Regions from separate parts of the Paracholeplasma manati genome, predicted to be linked through region 1. Evidence: riboswitches for the same ligand, from Rfam matches in the RefSeq annotation. Region 1 holds a riboswitch; the other holds the start of a gene.
The links. Region 1 has a riboswitch for S-adenosylmethionine ahead of N7548_RS07690 (hypothetical protein). Riboswitches for the same ligand answer to the same signal wherever they lie in the genome.
Positions count from the first base shown of each region.

Region 1 (3,516 bases):
AATCACCAACCAAAGAGAAACCACTGTGGTATGGGACCGTCATACAGGACAACCCGTACACAACGCGATTGTTTGGCAATCCCGTCAAACATCGAAGATTTGTGACGAGTTGAATGAAAAAGGTTATGGGCCATTATTTAAAGCCAAAACGGGTCTTTTAATCGATGCATATTTCTCTGGAACCAAAGTGAAATGGATTTTAGACAATGTACCAGGTGCGAGAAAAAAAGCCGATCATGGCGATTTGATGTTTGGAACCATCGATACTTGGCTTGTCTATAAAATGACCGGCGAACAGGTGCATGTGACCGACTATACCAATGCGTCAAGAACTCTTTTATACAACATCCATGAACTCAAATGGGATGAAGAAATTCTATCCATTCTAAATATACCCATGTCCATGTTACCTGAAGTCAAATCCAGTTCTGAAGTCTATGGACACTCTACCCCACATCATTTCTTTGGTGTAAAAGTACCGATTGCCGGGATTGCGGGAGACCAACAAGCAGCCTTGTTTGGACAAAACTGTTTTGAAAAAGGGATGGTTAAAAATACCTATGGTACTGGTTGTTTCATGCTTATGAATACCGGCGAAACACCGATTAACTCTGAACATGGATTACTAACAACCATCGCTTGGGGCTTAGATCATAAAATCACGTACGCCCTTGAAGGTTCTGTCTTTGTTGCAGGCTCATCGGTACAATGGTTAAGAGATGGTATCAAACTCATTCAATCTGCTTCTGAAACGGAAAGCCTAGCCACTGCCTTACCTTCAAATGAAGGGGTTTATATCGTACCTGCCTTTGTAGGTTTGGGTACCCCTTATTGGGATTCGGATGCGAGAGGGGCTATCTTTGGATTAACCAGAGGGACGTCTAAAGAACATTTCGCCAGAGCAGTTCTCGAATCGATCTGTTACCAATCGATGGATGTGTTAAGAGCCATGGAAGAAGACACCAAGCTTCCGATTAAATCCTTTAAAGTCGATGGTGGTGCAACCGTCAATCAATTCTTAATGCAGTTCCAATCCGATATTCTAAACTTAAGAGTAGAACAACCAAAGATTTTAGAAACCACAGCTTTAGGCGCTGCCTATTTAGCTGGTTTAGCGGTAGGCTTCTGGCAAACCAAAGACGACATCAAAGCTTCGTGGCAACTCAAAAATGCCTATAACCCTCAAATGGATGAATCTACGAGAGCCCATTTGGTTAAAGGTTGGAAGATTGCTGTAGCAGCGACCCAACATTTCAAAGTCAAATAAGGATTGTAAAACAAAAGATATTCAATTATAATATAACTACCATAAAGAGAAGGCGAGAGACAAGCTCATTGACCCTTCAGCAACCTACCATTTGGCAAGGTGCTAACGCTTGGATGATGGGGTTAAAACGCACTTAAACCCATCATTTCGATGGGTTTTTCTTTACCTCTTTATGGCTTAAGGAGGAGAATTTATGCCGTTTCCATTTGGTGAACATGCACCAGAAAAAGATGTAAAGAAGGTTTATTTCACATTCGTAGAATTACACACATTAAAAGACAAGGAAGTCCTTTTTGATTATTTGAAATCCAAAGGCAAATACCCAATGAATCCATCGATCATTACCGATGGAAAACTGGGTTGGATTGCGATACCAGTTTCTGACCAAGACAACACCTTTGGTTATTTGGGTATTCATAGTCGTGCTGAACAGGTGTATCATGGGGCGAAGTCATATAATAGCGTTGATGACTATATAAAAGAAAAAGTGTGATGGATTCACACTTTTTAAGGTTATTCAGTTACAGGGACTTGTAAAACTTTTAGACCAGCTTGTCTCAATGCTTTTACTTCAACATCGCTGGCTTGAGTATCGGTAATGAGATAAGTTAGCTCTTTGATGGAACCAGAACTGAAACTGTGTTCTCTACCAACTTTATTTTTATCTGCCAAAACGATTCTTGGACCAATGGTATTTTTTAACATCATTTCATTGATGGCGACTTCTTGTAAAACAGCGGTGGTGAATCCACCTTTTAAGGAAATACCACTACACCCTAAGAAGCACTTGGCCGCTTTGACTTTACTTAAATTATTCAATGCGAAATCCCCTACTAAGGATTCCTTAGGCATTCTGAGTTCGCCACCCGTTAAGATGACATACAAATTGTCTTTAGATTCACAGAAGATGGCACGGCCATTGTTGGTGATGACAGTAACCTGCTTGGCTGTAATGTATTCTAATACCAATAAAGCTGTAGAAGAGGTGTTGATAAAGATGGTATCGCCATCTTCAACAAATCGAGCAGCTTCTTTCGCAATCGCGTGTTTATGTAGTGCGAGATTTGAACTGAAAATATTGGTAGTGAAGTTCATCTTATTTAAAGACGCACCCCCGTGATGACGGTCAATGACATTTTGTTGTTGAAAATATTGAAGATCACGACGAATCGTGATTTCAGAGGTTTTTAACGCTTCTGCGAGTTCTTCAACCGACATACTTTCACGATACTCAAGTAATCTTAGCAGGTGTGTGCGTCTTTTTTCAATTTCCTGTTTTGAACTTTTCATGATTAGGACTCCTTCACGTAATTGACGACATGATGTACGTTTGGCGCAATCTCTTTGGCTTTATTCCAGTAAACCAAGTCGGTACCCTTTTGTTTGAGTTGACTGTATTTTGCGAAAGAAACATAGTAATAGGTTTGTTCACGTGGGTTTAAACGATCGAGCAATACTTGTTGTAACTCATCGTGTGCTTTAGAAGCATTTTTCTTATAGATATAATAGTCTGCACTGATTTGATGGATGTCATACACATAACGTGGTGTGTGACTCTTTTTTGTTTTGATGAAGTAGGCATCATAGATGTCTTTATATAGGGATTGGACTTGTTCATCGTTTTTCTCTTCGATGGCGATGTAGAAGCGGTTCACTTTATCGATCAATTTTAAACTGGAACTGCGTTGGAATATTAGGTGTTCTAGCGTCTTCTTTAGCTCATCAAACTCTCCCAAGTCACGATGATATAAAGTCTTAAATACCACATAAGTTTGTTGATACTCTTTGATCAAATCAAACTTCTGAACCTTACTTAACCAATAAAGCGCTTTAGGATGATCGACCTTAATATTGAGTGCATAAACCATTTTTCGGTGCATAAACCTTAGCACTTCTGATAATACAAAGAAGAAGGTGAAGAAGGATAAGAATACCACATAAAAGATTTGTGTGGTTAGATTGGATTCATTTAAAATGATCTGAACACCAAAGGCCACAAACACAACCAAAATCACAATCATCATGAAAGAACGCATTCTTTCAGACAAAATCAAGGAACGAAACGTAAACATAATATGAAATTCACCGCCCATTTATTATTTGATTACATTCTATCACCTAAAATCATAAATGTAAACGTTTAGATAGTTTTTAGCACATAAAAATGCATATATATGATTATTTGATGATTATTTGTGATTCTAATTGTCAAAAAAGGTTGCAATGAAATAGGGTCACGCATATAATGA
Region 1 covers NZ_JAOVQM010000008.1:31,237-34,752, reverse strand. The annotation lists gene glpK (glycerol kinase GlpK) at 1-1,267, shown strand, start outside; SAM riboswitch class I at 1,304-1,387, shown strand; gene N7548_RS07690 (hypothetical protein) at 1,461-1,760, shown strand; gene N7548_RS07685 (DeoR/GlpR family DNA-binding transcription regulator) at 1,781-2,557, opposite strand; gene N7548_RS07680 (hypothetical protein) at 2,560-3,339, opposite strand.

Region 2 (3,516 bases), on a different contig from region 1:
TGTCCTCGGTGCATGTTCTCCATTTCCAGTATCTTTTCAATCAATACTGGGGTAAGTTGGTAATATACATATTGTTCATCGGATGCGAATACTTTAAACTTCTTGTTGAATTGCACCGATTCGGTTTCATATTTTTTAAGTCCTCGAGCGGCTGCACCGACAAATCGACCTTCTTTGACTTGAAGAATTTGTGCAAAATCTCTTTCATAGTCAAATGTGTACCAACGGCCCTTGAAAATCGTTTGGTATGAATAGGTCACGTTGCCTTTTGAGTCGCGATGTTCAACACGTTCTTCCATGTGAATATCTGAACAAGCAAAACGAACACCCTTGTATTTACCTCTCATCAAATCTTCTCCGTGAAAACGGTCAGGTCTTTGATAGAAGTTTAAACCATTGATGTGCGCCAATGAGATCGAATCTTGTGGTCTATAATCCGCTTCTTCATATTGGGATTCAATCAATGCTTTGATGATTTTTTCTTTGGTGAGTTTACGGTATTCACTGGCGATTTGTCCTGCTTTCGCTAGAAAATAGATGCCCACCAACACAATCAATAACAAGAAACCTTTTTTCATGTTCGATTGGTAGGCTTGATACATCTCCAATCGCTTCGTTTCATAAGTCGCTAAAACGTCTTTATATTCCATAGAATCACCTACTTTATTTTATAATAAATGCTTAAAGAAATCAACCTTATCTAAACGTTCCCATGGTAATTCCACATCACTACGCCCCATATGGCCGTAATTCGCGGTTTGTTGGTAGATTGGACGCTTTAAGTCCAACGTTTTTATGATACCTTTTGGGGTAACATCGAAATGATTTCGAATGACTTCCACGATTTGATGGTCTTCGACTTTGGCTGTACCAAAAGTATCGATGCGAATGGATACTGGTTTCGCTACACCAATGGCATAGGCGAGTTGTACTTCACACTTAGAAGCAACCCCGCTCGCAACGACGTTTTTCGCAATATATCTTGCCATATATGAGGCGCTGCGGTCCACTTTTGAAGGGTCTTTACCCGAGAATGCCCCACCACCATGTCTTGCGTAGCCACCGTAAGTATCGACGATGATCTTACGACCGGTTAAACCAGAGTCTCCTTTAGGACCACCCACCACAAATTTACCAGTTGGGTTGATCATAAATTTGGTATGATCATCGACCAATTCTTTTGGTAATACCGCATCAATGACTTCTTTTTTGATGCCTGCACGTACAACTTCGATATCGATGTCAGCGTGCTGAGAAGACACAACAACGGTATCGATACGTGCTGGACGGTCATGTTCATCGTATTCAATCGTCACTTGAGCTTTACCATCTGGACGTAAGAAATCCAAGATATTTTCGTGTCTAACGGTATCTAATCGTCTGACCAAACGGTGTGCCAATTCAATGGGTAGCGGCATATAATTATCGGTTTCATCACATGCAAATCCAAACATCAAGCCTTGATCGCCTGCCCCTTGTTCATGGCCTTCATATTCATCGACACCCATCGCGATGTCAGGCGATTGGTTGTTGATCGATACCAAAACCGCTAAGTTTTCAGCATCAAATCCATATTTACCACGATCATATCCGATGTCTGAAACGGTATTTCTGACAATGGTTTGGATGTCCACGTACGTTTTAGTGGTGATTTCACCCATCACCAAAACAAGTCCGGTGGTCACAGCTGTCTCACAAGCGACTCGAGCGTCCTTGTCTTCTTTTAAAATCGCGTCTAAAATGGCGTCAGATAGACGGTCACATATTTTGTCTGGATGACCACTGGTCACCGATTCTGATGTAAATAGTTTTCTTTCCATGTTTTTTACCTCCAAACATCAAAAAAACTCTTTCCCAACGAAAAGAGTTTCTAATCTCTCATTGTTGGGTTGTACCCCTCGTCATTAGCACCTTGCTTAAGCAGGTTGCTGCTACATCACAGGCGACTAGCCTCCGTAGCTCTTAATAAGATTGGATTCAGTTAATTAAGCATACCTATTATAACATGTGTTTTTGTTTTTGCAAGTCATTTTGAATCAATATTCATTGTAAATTTTTTCGAAGTCTGTTTTGAATTTTAAGAAGCGTTCAACCAAAGTAGACTCGAAATAAACATAGAAGCTTTTTTCGAATAATTGGATGACTGCAGCATTCGGATAAGGTCTCTTATACGATTTAGAACTGCGCATCGTGACATATAAATCCGCCAACAAAATGACTTGAGATTCAATGGCCGGTTGGATAGCCCTCATCTCTGTGACGAACTTATCGTTGGCCACCCCTTCGATGTGTGCTCTTGCGATATCTTCGGCTTTTTGAGCCAATTGAAATCGTTTTGCAATCATAGTTCCTAAGGATGTTTTCTTCTTTAAATTATCGTAATCTTCACTTTCAATCCCTTTTTGAACCAAATCCTCGATTTCATGGGCTCGCATGTGAATGACAGCGTATTGTTCGATGTATTCTACCTGTTTATTGTTAAGTCCATAATATGCCCCCAAACGACTGCTCATTTTGGAGACCAAATCGATGTGTTGACGATCCAAAAATGCCCGTTTTGAAGATAACACCACAGCGTATAAATCCGTGACAATGTTGGTGAAATCCGATTGAACTTCCCGACGTTTCATGAGTTCATTTTTACGTTCTTCTTGCATGTAAGCACCCATCGATACAATCGAATAAATAACCAACATGAAAATCGTAAATAGGACGATACGCAGATAGAAATCTTGGGCTTCTTTGGTTGGTAGGAATTGTTTTAAAAACTCAAGGATACCTAAACCTTCATACTGTTCGGTCAGTTTGTATGTCCAAACGAAATGGATAAATGTAATCCCCGCGACCATGCCTTGGAACGTCCACATGATCAATCGACGACTTTGATACAGTGAAATAACGACCACCGCATAATAAATCAAAATATAAGCTGCTGTTTCAAAGTTACCATACAGTCTCGCATAGATCAAAATGGCTGAAATAAACATATAAATCGCTTCAACATACATCGCGACTTCTTGTTTGGTCTTATCGTGTCTTTCCCCAAATATCAAACGGTTAATGACATTGTTTAGGAAAAAAGTGAATGGGAATGACAACGCAGAAAAGAGCCAGTCAGATGGCTCATTGTTTACCGCTGCGATAAAGAATAATATGATCGAATAAACGATATTCGATAAAAAGATGATATTCTTGATGACGATGTTTCGACGGTGTAACACCATCACATCGTCTGTGATATCGATATTTTCTTCAAAGCCAAACAAGCGGCTAAAAAAGTGTTTGGTTAAATGCTTAAATTTATCCTTTTTCACGCTTGTCCCCCTAAAAATAGTTAGTCAAATAATGAGATTTGTTTGTGTGGTTCTTCTTGAGCGATGTCTTCATTGATGACTTGTGCCACTCTAGTGGAAGCTGCAGCCGCAATCGCACCAACGATATCGTCTAAGAATGTATGAACGATGCCTTCTTTTTTGCCATCTTCATTCAACTGTTTTACAATGCCATGTTTATTGA
Region 2 covers NZ_JAOVQM010000004.1:83,662-87,177, reverse strand. The annotation lists gene N7548_RS06235 (DUF3137 domain-containing protein) at 1-650, opposite strand, end outside; gene metK (methionine adenosyltransferase) at 669-1,820, opposite strand; SAM riboswitch class I at 1,876-1,972, opposite strand; gene N7548_RS06225 (hypothetical protein) at 2,037-3,314, opposite strand; gene N7548_RS06220 (phosphatidylglycerophosphatase A family protein) at 3,335-3,516, opposite strand, start outside.
Region 2: another riboswitch for S-adenosylmethionine. It lies ahead of metK (methionine adenosyltransferase); the one in region 1 lies ahead of N7548_RS07690 (hypothetical protein).